One region of the Bacillus sp. DU-106 genome, then DNA from elsewhere that is predicted to be linked to it. Evidence: riboswitches for the same ligand, from Rfam matches in the RefSeq annotation. Region 1 holds a riboswitch; each other region holds the start of a gene.
What was found. Region 1 has a riboswitch for S-adenosylmethionine ahead of C3Y97_RS03990 (sugar ABC transporter substrate-binding protein). Riboswitches for the same ligand answer to the same signal wherever they lie in the genome.
Positions count from the first base shown of each region.

Region 2: another riboswitch for S-adenosylmethionine. It lies ahead of C3Y97_RS25275 (methionine ABC transporter ATP-binding protein); the one in region 1 lies ahead of C3Y97_RS03990 (sugar ABC transporter substrate-binding protein).
Region 3: another riboswitch for S-adenosylmethionine. It lies ahead of mtnW (2,3-diketo-5-methylthiopentyl-1-phosphate enolase); the one in region 1 lies ahead of C3Y97_RS03990 (sugar ABC transporter substrate-binding protein).

Region 1 covers NZ_CP026607.1:764,184-769,929, reverse strand. The annotation lists gene C3Y97_RS04015 (carbohydrate kinase family protein) at 1-549, shown strand, start outside; gene C3Y97_RS04010 (hypothetical protein) at 563-814, opposite strand; gene C3Y97_RS04005 (L,D-transpeptidase) at 918-1,679, opposite strand; gene C3Y97_RS04000 (SDR family oxidoreductase) at 1,746-2,612, opposite strand; gene C3Y97_RS03995 (NCS2 family permease) at 2,815-4,116, shown strand; SAM riboswitch class I at 4,205-4,310, shown strand; gene C3Y97_RS03990 (sugar ABC transporter substrate-binding protein) at 4,399-5,511, shown strand; gene C3Y97_RS03985 (sugar ABC transporter ATP-binding protein) at 5,508-5,746, shown strand, end outside.
Region 2 covers NZ_CP026607.1:4,928,957-4,934,702, reverse strand. The annotation lists gene C3Y97_RS25310 (phosphatase PAP2 family protein) at 1-137, opposite strand, end outside; gene C3Y97_RS25305 (hypothetical protein) at 282-809, shown strand; gene C3Y97_RS25300 (arsenate reductase family protein) at 1,220-1,585, shown strand; gene gcvH (glycine cleavage system protein GcvH) at 1,627-2,010, shown strand; gene C3Y97_RS25290 (toprim domain-containing protein) at 2,267-2,611, shown strand; gene C3Y97_RS25285 (thioredoxin family protein) at 2,615-2,923, shown strand; gene C3Y97_RS25280 (hypothetical protein) at 3,076-3,420, shown strand; SAM riboswitch class I at 3,546-3,653, shown strand; gene C3Y97_RS25275 (methionine ABC transporter ATP-binding protein) at 3,964-4,989, shown strand; gene C3Y97_RS25270 (methionine ABC transporter permease) at 4,982-5,647, shown strand; gene metQ (methionine ABC transporter substrate-binding lipoprotein MetQ) at 5,671-5,746, shown strand, end outside.
Region 3 covers NZ_CP026607.1:4,045,256-4,051,001, reverse strand. The annotation lists gene C3Y97_RS20430 (NAD(P)-dependent oxidoreductase) at 1-247, shown strand, start outside; gene C3Y97_RS20425 (DUF3909 family protein) at 253-585, shown strand; gene C3Y97_RS20420 (hypothetical protein) at 637-912, opposite strand; gene C3Y97_RS20415 (1,2-dihydroxy-3-keto-5-methylthiopentene dioxygenase) at 1,199-1,711, opposite strand; gene C3Y97_RS20410 (methylthioribulose 1-phosphate dehydratase) at 1,689-2,327, opposite strand; gene C3Y97_RS20405 (2-hydroxy-3-keto-5-methylthiopentenyl-1-phosphate phosphatase) at 2,324-2,983, opposite strand; gene mtnW (2,3-diketo-5-methylthiopentyl-1-phosphate enolase) at 2,980-4,224, opposite strand; SAM riboswitch class I at 4,289-4,394, opposite strand; gene C3Y97_RS20395 (pyridoxal phosphate-dependent aminotransferase) at 4,459-5,637, opposite strand; gene C3Y97_RS20390 (carbon-nitrogen family hydrolase) at 5,652-5,746, shown strand, end outside.

The sequences.
Region 1 (5,746 bases):
GCGACAGCTTTACTATCAAGCCCATTAAAAGAAACGTATTTTCAGTTGTTACAATATGCGAAAGATAAAGGCCATTTCATTTCTTTTGATCCAAATTATCGAAGTGCACTCATTACAAATACAGAACAATTCTCTCAAGATTGTCTAACCTTTATAAAACATGCACACTTCGTAAAAGTAAGTCAAGAGGAAGCTACTATGCTCTCTAAAGAGAGTGATTTACAACAAGCTGCACTCAAATTATTAAATTATGGCGCAAAAGTAGTAGCTATTACACTTGGAAAAGACGGTACCCTTCTTGCGACAAATGAAGGTCAAACTATTGTCTCTTCTATTTCCATTCAACAAGTCGATACAACTGGTGCTGGTGACGCTTTCGTTGGAGCAATGTTATATCAGATTGCCCAAAGTGAACATACACTTTCGTATCATTTCAAAGACTTAACAGCATTTATCTCCTTTGCAAATAAAGTAGGCGCTATCACATGTACAAATTACGGTGCAATTGCCTCTCTTCCATCATTAACAGATATAAAAGCATACGATTAATCGTATGCTTTTTTTACATTCCTCTCCAAAAATCATGCATAATAAAAAAGTACAAAATAACGAGAACGGCCGTCCCGCATAGGGTAATGCGCCGATATATACTCTTCTCTCCTTCCCTCGCTTTCACAAACGCCCAAATAAATCCGAAGAATAATATTAAATCAACATATGGAACATAAAAAGAAAAGACGAGAAACGCATATAAATACACGATAAATAAACAGGTCGTTACTAAGAAAACTTTAAACGCAAATTCACTTTTCATAATATAACCGCCCCCTATCTGTACTGTATTATATTCAGCAAAATACAATAGTTGCAGTTAAACTCCAAGTATAAATAAGCTACCGTCTATAATACGGTAGCCATTACGGAACATTGTATTTCCGTTTATATATATTACTTAAAATCGAAGAAGGAATTTGCTCGTAACGAACTTTCTCTCCTGTTTCATCTATAATATACGAATTGTTTCCTATATAATATATTCCATCTTTTCGTTTTGAGTACACTGGATATCTTTCATTTGGCAATACCGTTTTCACTTTCGTTAACTGTCCATTTGGTTCTTGCCAATATATATCCGCGCGGTCTACTAACGTAAGTACTCCAATTTGTTCTTTTTCTATTTTTCGACCATTCCAGCTCACAACGCGATAACCAAGTTTATTCGCTTCATATTCGGGGCTCGTATGAAAACGAGAAATGATTACTTTTGTTTGTAATTGTACTCGGTCATATAACCATTGTATATCCCTGTCATGCATACGAATACAGCCATTTGATTCCCTACTTCCAATCGTCCATTCCCGGTTCGTCCCGTGAATTGCATATTCATTCTTATCTAGTCCAAGCCACCTCGTACCAAGAGGGTTATTCGGTGCACCCCCAGGTATTTTTTTTCGATGGTATTCTTTATTTTTAAATTTAGTTATAATACAAAAATTACCTTCAGGCGTAGGTGTACGATCTCTTCCAGTCGTTACTGGAAATGTTTTTGTGTAATTTCCATTTTCAAAAAAAGACAACTGGTTCGTCGTAAGATTTACTAATATTAAATGATCTGTATTAGCAAAAGCACTAACCGGTAGGATGAAAAATAATAGTATGATGAAACATAACTTTTTCAGCTATATCCCCCCTAGCGCTCCCTATAATAAGTGGAATTAACATTACTTTGCTCTTATAAATGAAAACTATCCATTTACAATAACGCCCCCATTTACATGTATCATTTGCCCAGTAACATAGGATGAATCACCAGATGCCAAGTATACGTATGCCGGCGCTAATTCATATGGTTGACCAGGCCGTTGCATCGGGACATTGCTCCCAAACTGAGAGACTTTCTTCTCATCAAAGCTCGATGGAATAAGCGGTGTCCAAATCGGGCCTGGTGCAACACCATTTACCCGAATCCCTTTTTGCACTAACGATTGAGAAAGTGATCTTGTAAAAGCTACGATTGCTCCTTTCGTTGCGGAATAATCAATTAACGTTTCATTTCCTTCATATGCAACGATAGATGCCGTATTTATAATGACATCCCCTTTCTTCAAATGAGAAAGGGCTGCTTTCGTAACGTGAAAATAAGAAAAAATATTAATACGAAATGTTTTTTCTAGCTGTTCTGCTGTAATATACTCTAGCCCTTGCTGCGGATATTGCTGTGCAACGTTATTCACTAAAATATTTAAACTACCTAACTGCCGGGCGGTTTCTTCCACAATATCTTTACAATGCTGTTCATTACTCAAATCCCCCAGCAACAATACACACTTTACACCTTCTTTTTCAACACGTTGTTTCGTCTCATTTGCATCTTCTTCCTCATCTAAATAAGCAATCGCAACATTTGCTCCCTCTTTTGCAAAAGCGATGGAAACTGCTCGTCCAATTCCGCTATCTCCTCCCGTAATTAACACATTCTTCCCTTTTAACTTTTCACTTCCTTTATAGTTTGCATCTTCAAACTGCGGAAGGGGGCTCATTAATGATTCAATACCTGGCTGCTTATTTTGATGTTGCGTAGGCATTGTTATAAAGTTTTTTTGCTGTGGCATAGCTGCTTTCAACTCCTTTTCCTTAGCATGTGCACAATAAAAAGCTGAAATTCACACATCGTTTTACGATTAATATTCGAATTTAAGACACAAAATATGAATTGTTATAAACTTTTTATGCAAAACTATTGCAAAATAGATAAAAAACGAATATTATATATAACTGTTGTGAAAATTATTCGTAAACAGAAAGGATGTTTATATGTTTAACCTTTCAAAACATAAAACTTCTATTAAAACTGAAATTATGGCAGGTATTATTACCTTCTTAACAATGGCATATATCATTGTCGTAAACCCTGTTATCCTTGGAGATGCAGGTGTTCCATTTGAACAAGCATTTACAGCAACAATTATCGCTGCTGTTGTCGGAACATTATTTATGGCAATCTTTACAAACTTACCAATCGCAATCGCGCCAGGTATGGGATTAAATGCTTACTTCTCTTACTCTGTTGTAAAAGCGCATGAAGGCATGACTTTCGCAATTGCATTCTCTGCTGTATTCGTAGCAGGTATGATTTTAATTTTGCTATCATTTACATCTTTCCGTACAAAATTAATGGAAGCAATTCCTGAAAACTTAAAACATGCAATTACTGCTGGTATCGGGCTATTTATCGCCTTTATCGGTTTACGTTTAACAGGTATCGTTACAAAAAATGATGCAAACTTAGTTGGACTTGGTGATCTTCACTCTGCTCCAGTACTACTAGCATTAGCTGGACTTGGAATTACAATTGTCCTTATGTCTTTAAATGTAAATGGCGCACTATTTATCGGGATGCTATTAACTGGTATTATCGCTTTCTTCACGGGACAATTATCATTCTCAAACGGTGTTACATCAATGCCTGGTTTACCAGAAGGAATTATCGTTTCAAATCCAATTACTGCTGTATCTGACGTAATTAACTACGGATTATACGGCGTTGTATTCTCATTCTTCCTTGTTACACTATTCGATACAACAGGTACATTACTTGGCGTTGCACAACAAGGTGGATTTATGAAAGACGGAAAGCTTCCAAAAGCAGGACGAGCTCTTCTATCTGACTCATTCTCAGCAACTATTGGTTCTATGTTCGGAACGACACCATCAACAGCTTACATTGAATCATCTGCTGGTGTTGCAGCTGGTGGTCGTACTGGTTTAACAACTGTTACAGTAGCGGTTCTATTCGCACTAGCAGCATTCTTCGGCCCATTAGTAAGTGCTGTTTCTGGTGTATCAGCTATTACTGCACCCTCATTAATTATCGTTGGTAGTCTTATGATGGGTTCAGTTCGCCACATCGATTGGGACGCATTTGATGAAGCATTCCCAGCATTCTTAGTAATCTTAAGCATGCCACTTACATCAAGTATCGCAACAGGTATCGCACTTGGATTTATTTCATACCCACTTATGAAAGTGGCAAAAGGTAAATTCCGTGCTGTTCACCCACTTGTATATGTATTTGGAATTTTGTTTGCTTATCAATTGATATTCTTACCACATTAAAATCCCTCTTCCTGAGGGATTTTTTTATAAATACTGTTTGACAATACCATTCGTTTGTGGAATAATTCAAAATAGTTAAATATCGGATGTCTTATCAAGAGCAGGTGGAGGGATGAGCCCTACGAAGCCCGGCAACCGACCCATTTATGGGCACGGTGCTAATTCTTACAACACATTGTGTTGAAAGATAAGAGTAATATGATAAGGCGTCTTTTCTATATGAAAAGGCGTTTTTTATTTTCACTCCCTCCTCTCTCTTTTTAGTTTAGGAGGGATTTTTTTATGAAAAAATTATGTTCCATCGTACTTATTTTTCTCTTATTTACATTAGCAGCTTGTACAAATGAACAAGATACTATCTCTTCACAAAAGCAACAAACTGTGAGAAAGGCGACTACAACGGTAGAAAATCAATTACAAACAGAAATTCCAAGCCAAATGAAGAAGCCATTAAAAATCGCATTAATTATGCAAATGTCCATCGGAACTTTTTCCTCTCAATATATTGAGGGTGTCAAAAAACAAGTTGAGCTATTTGGCGGCAGTGTACAAGTCTACAATTCTGATAACGATTTAGCAAAAATGGCTGCAAATTTAGATACTGCTATTAATTCAAAAGTGGATGGTATTTTAATTGATCATGGCCGTTCTGAAGCACTAAAACCTGGAGTAGAAAAAGCGTTACAAGCGAACATTCCCGTAGTTGCGTTCGATAACGATCTACGCTTGCCAGGTGTGACAATTATTGATCAAGATGACTATAGTCTTGCATGGAAATCATTAAAAACATTAGCGGAAGATTTGAATGGACAAGGAAATATCGCAGTTGTATGGGTCGGCGGATTTGCTCCAATGGAACGTCGCAATGTTATCATTGATGCTTTTTATAAACGGTATCCAAATATAAAAGAAATCGCAAGATTCGGTACTGCTAGTAATAACACGCCACTCGATACACAAACACAAGTAGAAGCTTTACTAAAGAAATATCCGAAAAAAGGCGATTTACAAGCTATTTTCGCTTCGTGGGATGAGTTTGCTAAAGGGACTGTTAAAGCACTTGAACAAGCTGGTCGTACAGATATAAAAGTATATGGCATTGACTTAAGTAATGAGGATTTACAACTCATGCAAAAAGAAAACTCACCTTGGACTGCTACAGCTGCAACTGATCCAGCTGAAGTAGGTAAGGTTCAAGTACGATTTTTATACAAAAAAATTGCTGGTGAACAAACGCCAGATATTTATTCACTAGAACCTTATTTAGTAAAGAAAAATAGTTTACCAAAAGAAAATATAACAATGGATCAGTTATCAAAATATATAAACGGTTGGGGAGACTCAAAAGATGCATATTCCCCTTGGATGAAAAAATTAGAGAAGGAGAAAAAATGATGACGTTCTCTCTTCAAAACATTACACATTCTTATCATGTCGCTACACCTGTTCTAGAAGATGTTTCTATTCATATTCAAAAAGGAAAAGTACACGCTTTACTAGGCATGAACGGTGCAGGAAAAAGTACTTTACTAAAAATAGCAACTGGTGAAATTCAACCAGTTGTTGGCGATATAAAAATTGATACTCAGTCTGTTTCCTTTACTTCACCGCGCGATGCAAAAAAGCATGG
Region 2 (5,746 bases), 1.3 Mb from region 1:
ATCCAATCATCTACTACAGTTGTAACGTCTACTGCGTGAACAGTCGATTTATTTAATACGTCGTAAAGGGGACTTACGAGTACGAGTAGAAGTATATAACTTAACGGAAGAAAAGATGAAAGTTTAAATTTCTTCATGTTGATCTCCTATGTTTAGTAATGTAAGTAAATTCAATTGATTATAATATAGAAACGTGAATTGGGCTATCGATTTTACTTACATTTTCTTGAATTAACCTTACGTTTTTGTCACTTGACTAAAAAGAAGGGTGAGGGTGCTAAATGAAGCGTTTATCATATTTTTTAGTTTTTATATTGTTATGCCTAGTAGGTGCTGGGTGTGCAAAGAATAACGAAGGAGAAAAATTAGAATATAACGGAAGAGCACTCGTAATTGGAGTTGTTGGAGAAAAGCCGAAAGATACGTTTAGGAATATAAAGTTTGAGGAAATGAAGTTAGAGGAACTGGAAAAGAAATCTAAGGAAGTAGATGGTTTTCTAATAATGAAAGATCACTTTCAAGAAGCCTCAACAGAGCAATATAAAAATGTATTTTCATCACTAAAGAAACCAGTGTTTTTTATCGGTTTACAAGATAAATCATATTCGATTTTTATTACAAAAGGGATAGAGTATAACAGTGCCCGAAAAGATGTAAATGCTATGTATACGCAAGGGTTTGCGAATATCGGAAGTGGTGAAGGACAACAATGGGCAATTGGTTTATCGAATGGTGGAAATACAGAAGAAAGTATTCATAATATGTATATCGTCGTATTTCAAACAATTGCAGATTATTTAAATAGATAATGAAGGAGCCTACAAAAGAGGCTTCTTATTTTTTTAATCAAACGTTTGTTTAAGCTGTATGTTCGGTAGGAAGAAACCGATGTAACTCAAGGGTTAACAAAGAAAAATAGAGAATTAATCAAACGTTTGTTTAAGCTGTATGTTCGGTAGAAAGAAACTCCAGTAGTTCAAAGGTTAAGAAAGAAAATGGAGAATTAATCAAACGCTTGTTTAAGATATATGTTTGGTGCAGAATCTAAAAAATTTATATATTTATTTTTTTCTTAACAAATGGCGGAAAAATAAGAAAAATTCGCAGGATTATTAAAAATTATCACGAAATAAGTAAAAGTTTAGCGAATAATGGTTTGAAATAATAAAACGTTTTCTATATGATAAAGGTAAAGGTTAGTAAAAAAGTAGGTGAATTTATGACAGTAACATTTTATTCATATCCAAAGTGTGGCACATGTCAAAAGGCAAAGAAATGGTTTGAGGCAAACGATGTAGCATATGAGATGATTCATATTGTTGAAAATCCACCATCAAAAGAAGATTTACGTAATTTACATGAAAAAAGTGAATTACCATTAAAAAAATTCTTTAATACAAGTGGAATGCGTTACCGTGAACTTGGTCTAAAAGATAAGTTGAAAGATGCAAGCGAAGACGAAATGTATGAGCTTTTAGCATCTGATGGCATGTTGATTAAACGTCCAATTGTAACAGATGGAACGAATGTAACACTTGGTTTTAATGAAGAGCAGTTTGAAAGTGTGTGGAAAAAGTACCAATAAGGTATTTTTACATAATTAATACATTCACTGGAGGTACAGTCATGAGCATTCCAAATAATTTACGTTACTCTGAAGAACACGAATGGGTAAAAACTGAAGGTAATGAAGTTGTTATCGGTATCACTCACTTTGCACAAGGTGAGCTAGGCGATATCGTATTCGTTGAACTTCCTGAAGTAGGTGCAACAATCGAAGCTAACGAGCCATTCGGAAGCGTAGAATCTGTTAAAACAGTTTCTGAGTTATACGCACCTGTAAGCGGTAAAGTTGTAGCAGTAAACGAAGAATTAAGTGACCAACCAGAACTTGTTAACGAATCTCCATACGAGGGTGCATGGATGGTTAAAGTTGAACTTTCTGATGCAAGCCAAGTTGAGAAGTTATTAACTGCAGAAAAATATGCAGAAATGACAAACCAAGACTAATTATAGTCGACTAAAGGACAGCCTTTGTGCTGTCCTTTTTTATTTTTTGTGAAATAATGAAATTCAAGTTATATGTAAATAAATAAGCTATTATGAGAAAAACTGTTTTTTGGTAAGGTTTCATAAGTCTTCACAATCTAAACGAGCCGCTTGCGCTTTTCTTTTGCAAAAATAAACAGGAAACAACATGAAAATAACGAATATACTATATACTAAGTTCAAGGTTGTATAGTATATGGTGATCGGGTGATGACATATGATTTATGTAGAAAAAGTCATTATTGTAGAAGGTACATCAGATAGAAGAAAGATTGAATCTATTATTCGTGAACCGGTGGAAATTGTTTGTACAAATGGTACAATTGGTTTGTCGAAAATGGATGAGCTCGTTGATCAGTTTTTTGATAAGGAAGTGTATGTGCTAGTGGATGCTGATGATGCTGGAGAAAAGTTAAGGAAACAATTTCGAAAAGAATTCCCGCAAGCCGAGCATATCTATATTGATCGCTCGTACCGAGAAGTGGCAACTGCGCCATCTACACACTTAGCAAATGTATTATGGGGAGCCGACATTGACGTTTATACAGAATATTTACGGTAAGGAATGATAGAAGTGATTGATTGGACAGGAGCCGAAGCTACAGCCCTAATAGAGAACGAAGAAAAAACAGTATTATATGTATATACTCCAATGTGTGGAACATGCCAATTAGCAAAAAAGATGTTAACAGTGGTTGAGATGACAATTGAAGATTTGAAAATTGGGATGTTAGATTTAAATTATGCTCCGCATTTAGCAAAAGAGTATGGGATTGAAAGTGTACCTTGTTTACTTGTTTTTGAAAATGGGACACTGATGAAGAAGATATACGCATTTCATTCGGTTGAATATTTATATACGGAATTAAAGTAGGCGGCAAAAATTTTGCCGCCTCGACATATTTCTTGGGAAATATGTCGAGATGCAGGATGGATACAGTATTTGTCGAGCGAAAATAACAGGATTGCTCTTTAGTGAGAGGGAATGGTATGTAATAGAAAGTGATATGAAGGATGTGATTTAGGGTGAGATTATATTCTTTGCTTCAATCATTTGTAAATTACGCTAATGGTCAATATCATTTAGAACCGCTTTTAAGACAAGAAGAAAAAACTGTTAATTTTCGCTTTGGAGATGAAAGTTGTTCGTTACAAATTTCAAGAGATTATATAGAGTTGGTACATGAGGAAAGAGGAACGGAACAAATCATTTGCTTAGATGAAAAGGATATAGAACAATTGGTGAATGGAAATGTACGATTGCAAATGCTAATGAATGATGGACGTGTACAATATTCGGGAACGTACCGAACGATGTTATTAGTGGAATCGATGTTTCATATATGTAAACCGATGTCAGTAGGTGCTTAAAATTCTGAAGTTTCATTTTTTGCGAAAATTTCTGTTGACATGGTGAGTGTATATTGATACAATTCAAGTCATAAAATATAGACAATTTCATAAATTTCAAATCAGACGAAAATTGAATCTGATTTCTCTTATCAAGAGAGGTGGAGGGACTGTGCCCTGTGAAGCCCGGCAACCGTCAACTTATGTTGAAATGGTGCCAATTCCTGCAAAGCAAATGCTTTGAGAGATGAGAGAGAGGGATAATGTTGTTATATACGCATAAAAACCTTTCTGCTTCTCTAAAGCAGAAAGGTTTTTTTATTGTTTGAATGTGGAGGACATTCAAATAATAAAAGTAATGATAACAGTGGACTACACGCATTAAAAATAAAAAATTGCGGAGTCGACCTAAAATCTTTATGAAATCTAGCTCCAGCGGCTAGAACAGTCGGTCGTTTCATCCCTTCCTATGAGGCAAAAAGCGCCTCTACGTCAGGGATTCAAACGCCCTCTTGTTCTAAACGAGCCGCTTGCGCTTTTTATTTAAAAAAGGGGTGATACACCATGATTCTATTAGAGAATGTAAAGAAAATATATAAAGCAAAAAGCGGTGATGTCACTGCTGTAGATAATGCCAATTTAAAAATAGATAAAGGTGAAATATTTGGTGTTATCGGATATAGTGGCGCTGGAAAAAGTTCTTTAATTAGATTGTTCAATCAGTTGGAGAAACCAACTTCTGGTCAAATTACAATTGCAAATCGTGTCATTTCAGCAATTACAGGAAGCGAACTTCGTAAGGCAAGGCAAGAAATTGGAATGATTTTTCAGCACTTCAACTTACTTTGGTCACGAACAGTACGTGAAAATATAGAGTTTCCACTTGAAATTGCAGGTGTTGATAAAGCGAAGAGAAGAAAACGTGTTGATGAATTAATTCATCTTGTTGGATTAGAAGGAAGAGGAGACGCGTACCCATCTCAGCTGAGCGGGGGACAAAAGCAACGCGTCGGGATTGCAAGAGCATTAGCTAATAATCCACAAGTGCTTTTATGTGACGAAGCAACGTCAGCTCTTGATCCGGAAACGACAGATCAAATTTTGGATTTACTATCAGACATTAATAAGCGCCTTGGTTTAACAATTGTACTCATTACACATGAGATGCACGTAATTCGAAAGATTTGTAATCGTGTTGCGGTAATGGAGAAAGGAAAGATTGTAGAAACAGGTCCAGTACTTGATGTATTCCGTAATCCGAAGCAAGATATTACGAAACGATTTGTACAGCAGTTAACGGATTCTGAAGATACAAATGAAACGATTGAAAGTTTAATTGAAAAATATCCAGATGGAAAAGTAATTCGTTTGCAGTTTATCGGTGAGGCTGTAGAAAGACCAGTGCTTCAACGATTGATGCAACGCAGTGACATAGAAGTTAGCATTTTGCAAGGAAATATCGCACAAACGAATAACGGTTCTTACGGTAGTTTAGTTGTTCATTTAAATGGTGAGGAAACAGCGATCCAGCAAGCAATAGAAGGAATTCATCAAGATCAAGTAGAGCTGGAGGTGATTGCACATGGATAAGTTACTTGCAAATGTTGATTGGAATCAAATGTTAGAAGCAACTGGTGAAACGTTATATATGACGGCAATCGCAGCTCTTGCGACATTTGTTTTAGGACTCATTTTAGGATTGTTACTCTTCATGACAGCAAAAGATAATTTATGGGAAAACAAATCAATTAATACGGTGATTGGAGCATTCGTAAATATATTCCGTTCTATACCATTCATCATTTTAATTATTTTATTAATCCCATTCACAAAGATTCTTCTTGGAACAATTCTTGGAGCAAGTGCAGCTTTGCCGGCTTTAATTATTGGAGCAGCACCATTCTACGCGAGAATGGTTGAAATCGCACTTCGCGAAATTGATAAAGGTGTAATTGAAGCTTCAAAAGCAATGGGAGCAAAAACAAGCACAATTATTTTGAAAGTGTTAATTCCAGAATCGTTACCAGCATTAGTATCTGGTATTACGGTTACGACAATTGCTTTAGTAGGCTATACAGCAATGGCAGGAGTTGTTGGTGCTGGTGGCCTTGGAACACTTGCTTACTTAGAAGGATTCCAAAGAGGGAATAACGATGTAACAATCGTTGCGACAATTTGTGTATTACTAGTTGTATTTTTAATTCAGTGGATTGGTGATAGTTTAACGACTCGAATAGATAAACGATAATAAAAAACGGGAGGATGCTTCAAATGAAAAAATTGTTACTTACGGCACTTATTTCAACTTCAATTTTTGGGTTAGCTGCTTGTGGCGGGAAAGATAAAG
Region 3 (5,746 bases), 2.1 Mb from region 1:
AACAGGGGCAGCAGGTAGCTGGTCATTAAGTAATTTAGCTCCTCGAATGTTAAAAGGAGACTTTGAGCCAGGATTTTATGTAAAGCATTTTATGAAAGATATGAAAATTGCTTTAGAGGAAGCAGAAAAATTACAATTACCAGTCCCAGGCTTAAGTTTGGCGAAAGAATTGTATGAAGAGTTAATTAAGGATGGCGAAGAAAATAGTGGAACACAAGTACTATATAAAAAATATATAAGGGGGTAAACGAGGTGGACCTTCAAAAGTTTGATGAGATGATTGATACTGTACAGCGAGCTACTTGTATGCAAATTAATGAAAAACAAAAAGAAGCTTTTAAACAAAAATATGATTTTGAACCAGAATTTGAATATGGAAGAGATGAGAAGGGACATTATGTAATTCGAACCTCAAAAAAGATGTTAGAAGAAATGGAGTTTTATTTGGCATTGAAATATGATCGTGATGGAGTGGATCTTTATATGCAAGCTGAGATTGATGGTATATTTCATGTATCTGTTAGCTATGGTGAAGATGCCCTACATCTACAAGAATTGTTTCAATTTCTAGAAGAAAATAAATAAAAGTCCTCATTTGAGGACTTTTATTTATTTAGTCATCTTTAATTTTTATAATTATAAGTTAGAAGCGCGTCGGCATCGTTCAACCGGGAACGGGATAATTTGTGCGATGTGATTAGGACCAAATTGTTTTGTACGAGCATGGCGTATTATATAAAAAGCACACAGAATTGAAACAGGAATAGCGCCGAATAAACCAAATAATAAAGCGCTTACACAAGATGCGACAAATCCTAAAACACCAATTTCTAACTCTTCCATAATAGCTCCTAAAATAACAGGAAATGCTCCACATGTAACTCCAAGTATAAGTGCGATAAGTAAGCTCATGATTATCCCCCTCTGTTTGCGATATTATTTTCCTTCTAAGTTAATTGTAGTATATCACATATAAAACAGAATTTTCAGAAAAAATTCAATAAATGTTCAAAAAATGTTCGAAAAATGCACTTGAAAAATTAAGGTGTAAATTTGTGATGAAATGGTACTTTCAAGTAAATAAAAAATCAGACTTATTTCAAAATGAAATAAGCCTTTTCCATAGGAGGATGTATATATGTAGAGTGAATAAAAGTTTGGAAAAGGGGGTCCAAGTCCTTTTATTCAACTAACTACCTTAATAGATTGGAACCCAGCCTTCAGTTGTCACAAAAATACGAATAGCTACAACTTGGCGATCATCTTGCAAGGTAAAATAATGTCTTGCATTTTCAGGAACAGATATTAAATCGCCTGGCTCAAGTTCAACATCAAAGAATTTCCCATCTTTACCTTCAATAGCGAAAATGCCGTGACCACTGACGATAAAGCGAACTTCGTCATCTGTATGATGGTGTTCCTTTTGGAAATTAATTAATAATTCGTCAAGGTTAGGTGTGCTACTTGAAAGTGAGATTACATCATGTGCTTTATAACCTCGACGTGCTGAAACATCAGCGATTTCTTTTGAAAAAATAGCTAATATTTCAGCTTTGTTTTCATCTGTTAACGAATAATTTTCATTTAAATGAGTAGGAAGTTTAGAAATATTCCATTTCTCATATAAAACGCCTTCCTCTTGTAGAAATTTAGATACTTCCACTTCATTTTCAATACGAGTATTTACTTCATGAATACGAATTTGCGCCATTAGAAACGCCTCCTTGAATTGATAATAGTTTTATATGAAATTGGAATAAAAACTCATAAGCTTCTAATCTCTTCTTTGCATCAAAGCTATCTCGGCCCCATACGGTAATACCGTGGTTACGGATTAATACTGCACCCGAATCTCCTTGTATATGCTTTCGGAAGTTTTCTCCAAGTGTTGGGATATGGGCATGGTTTTCGATAATAGGAATGTGAATGGTTGCACCTTCTTCCCAAATATCGAGAGCTTTAATAATTTCTTGATTTTGAAGGGTGACTGCATCACTATATAAATTTGTGATGACATTATTATCGGTTGTATGAACATGAAGTACGCAACCGGCATTCGTATTGTTATAAATGTGTGTATGCAATATTGTTTCTGCTGAAGGGCGTAATTCAGTCTCTAAAACGGGAACTCCTACATGATCTACTAATAGAAAATCATCTGGAGTGGTTTTTGTTTTATCTTTACCGCTTGCCGTAATAAGAAAAGTAAGTGGTTCATGACTAACCTTTATAGAAATATTACCACTTGTTGCTGGGAACCAATTTCGTGTTGTTAACTCTTTTTTTATCTCGCTTAAGTCATACCATTGACGAAAAAGTTGTTTCATGCCTTCACCTCCAACAAAAGTTTTAATTCAGCTTGCACATCTTGAAATGTTTCAAACGGTGTATAAGCAATATGATTTTCTTCACACTTTGTAATAAGAAAATCGCGAGCGAATACTTTATCAGCTTGTTTCGCGGCTTGTAAATCAGTAATAGAATCTCCAATTACAATATGAAAGTCATCTGTATCACTTAATTTACGGATTAATGATGATTTACATAATCCGCAATGATTTTGACAATGATCATCACAAGAATGGGGCCATTTAACTGTAATAAACTCTGCTGAAAAGTCTGTTTCATTACAATAAATTTGCTCTTTTGGAATGATTCCTTGTAAGAGTGGATAGACGAAGAAATCCATTCCACCTGATATCACGTAAAAAGAAATGTTATTTTCCTTTACGAATTGTATAAACTCATGAAAACCACTACGGATTTCAGCAGTTTCTATTAAAAATTGAATAATATCATCGTGCAGATTAGTAGGTATTAATTGAAATAATTGAGAAACACCTTCTTGAATGGATAGTTCTTGTGATAAAATTTTATTCTTTACTTCTTCGGCTTCTGGTGGTGCGAATTTTTCCATAATGGACATAATGTTATCATTATTTGTAATCGTGCCATCGAAATCACAAAATACTTGAATACTCATAATTTCACCTCATAAGAGGGATTTCCCCATATTTGTAGTGCACTATGCAAATTTATGTCGTCTACTTCATGGAGTGGTTTATTTTGCAAAGTAGCATCAATTGCAGTACGGAAAGCTTTACCGCCGCCTTGCGCTCCATTTGGATGTCCGTGTATCCCGCCGCCAGCATTAATAACAACATCTTTACCGAAATCTCGTACAATAAAGGGAACGAAACCAGGATGAATACCAGCAGACGGAACAGAAAAGCTCTTCTTGAAAGATGCATCGTCTTCAGTTAAATATTTTGAGATAGCAAGAGCCTCCTCTTTTTCTAGCGCAACACTTCCGTATGGAGATGGGAATAATGAAAAGTCAGCCCCAGCATAACGTAGTAGCTTTCCAAGTAATAATGGAGATGAAACTCCATATAACTTGGATGCTGAATAAGCACCACTTACAGCAGGATGTGCCATAATAGGAACTGGGATTTCATCATCTTCTGCAAGTGATTGTAGTACATCTAGTCCGTAAGCAAATACGTTAAATAATAGAATATCAGCTCCAGCTTGCACTGCACGTTTAGCATTTTCTTTTAAATCAAAAGTTCGTCCTGTTAAATTTACGGCATATAACGTTTTATGTCCGTATGTTTCATATACAGATTGTAAAACTTCTTTTCCAGATACAATGCGTTTCGTAAGTGGTGTTAATGCATTTTCAAATAATATTTCATCATCTTTTACTATATCTACACCACCAATTGCTTGATCGCGTAATTGCGTTTTTAAATACCCAATGTTTCGTCCAATCATTCCTTTAAAAATACTCATTAAAAGGGGACGATCATGCACTTGTAAAAGATTTCGAATACCATCTATCCCGAATTTTGGACCAGGAAAATGTTTTTTTAACTCGTCTGAAAAAGTTAAGTCAATTAATTTTACTTCGCCATCAAGTGATAGCTTTCCAAATGTAGTCGTTAAAATCGCTGGTAAATCTGGACTGAAGTTTAATAGCGGATATTCGATTTTAATAATTCCGCGTTTTACTTTTTTACGTAAATACGAATTGGTATGTTCATGTTCAGCTAATTCCTCAACATGAATGACGTTGCCTTTATGCTGCTTTAATTGTTCTTGCAATAAGTGTGGCAAATGAGTCCAAGAGCCAATTGTTAAACCGAGTGCAATTTGCTCAGCTTTTTTTTCTAAGTTATGTGAATCATCATGGATTAAATACGTCGCTATAATTCCGCTCATTGTTATAACCTCCTAGTTAAATAAAAAAACCTCTCAGCTAAGGAGAGGTTTTTTTACAACCAGCTCCTTATCTGTCAGCGTAATGCTGCGAGAATTAGCACCGTGTCTACAATTGTAGATCGGTTGCCGGGTTTCGTCGGGCTCGTCCCTCCACCTGCTCTTGATAAGAAGTATTTAGAAATGTTTAAATTTTTAAGATAACTGAATTTTGTCAGATATTTTTCGTGTTGTCAATTACTTTTTGAAAAAATTTAATTTATCAATTCGATTAATGGCTTCTCGTAATCTATCTTCTGTATGTAAGAGACCAACACGGACATACCCTTCGCCATGCTCACCAAATCCAACACCAGGAGCAACTGCGACATGTGCTTTTTCTAGTAAAATATTAGAAAATTGCTCAGAGGTATATCCTTTTGGAACGGGAAGCCATGCAAAGAATGATCCTGTTGGAATGTCTACATTCCAACCAATTGAGTGACAGGCTGAAATAAGAGCGTTTCTTCGAGATTCGTAACTATTTACAAGGTCTATTACACAAGACTGTGAACTTAATAGCGCTTCTCGAGCAGCATCTTGAACTGCACCGAATATACTAACATACATATGATCTTGTAATAGGTTAATTGTTTCAATCACACTTTCATTCCCTACAGCAAAAGCGATGCGCCAGCCAGCCATATTGAAAGTTTTTGATAATGTGTAAATTTCAATTCCTATATTTTTCGCACCATCTGCTTGCAAGAAACTAACAGGTTTTTGACCATCAAATCCGATAGCGCCATAAGCAAAATCGTGAACAACTAATATATTATGTTTATTAGCAAAGTGAATGGTTGCATCAAAAAAATCTTTTGATGCAGTAGCACCGGTAGGATTATTTGGATAGTTTAAAAACATTAATTTTGCACGCTCTGCAATAGAGTCATCAATGTTCGTATAATCTGGTAAAAAGTTATTTTCTGCAATAAGTGGCATTCTTTCAAATTGTGCTTTTGCTAAAGCAACCCCGGATAAATAATCTGGATAACCTGGATCCGGAACGAGAATCGTATCACCAGGATTTGTAAAACAAATCGGTAATTCTACTAGTCCAGCCTTCCCACCAAACAAAATAGCAACTTCAGTTTTTGGGTTTAATTCGACGCCATATTCACGTTTATAGAATGTAGCCACGGCTTCCTTTAAGCTTTCATGTCCGCGAAATGGCGGATATTTATGATGAATGGTCTTTTCGGCAGCATCTTGTAAAGCTTTTACGATATGCTGCGGTGTTGGTTGATCTGGATTACCTTGACCTAGATTAATAACATCGTGACCAGCTGCAACGACTTTGTTAACTTTTGCAACAAGTGAAGCGAAAAATTGTGTTGGCAATGATGTTACTATCTCAGAAGGTTGAAATAATTTCATACTTTCCACCTCTTTTGAAAGTTGTTACAATTCTAGTGACAAATGATATAATCTTTCCAGTATTTTGTAAAGAGAAAAATAAGAATGGGGCTGAAAAAATGAAAGTCGC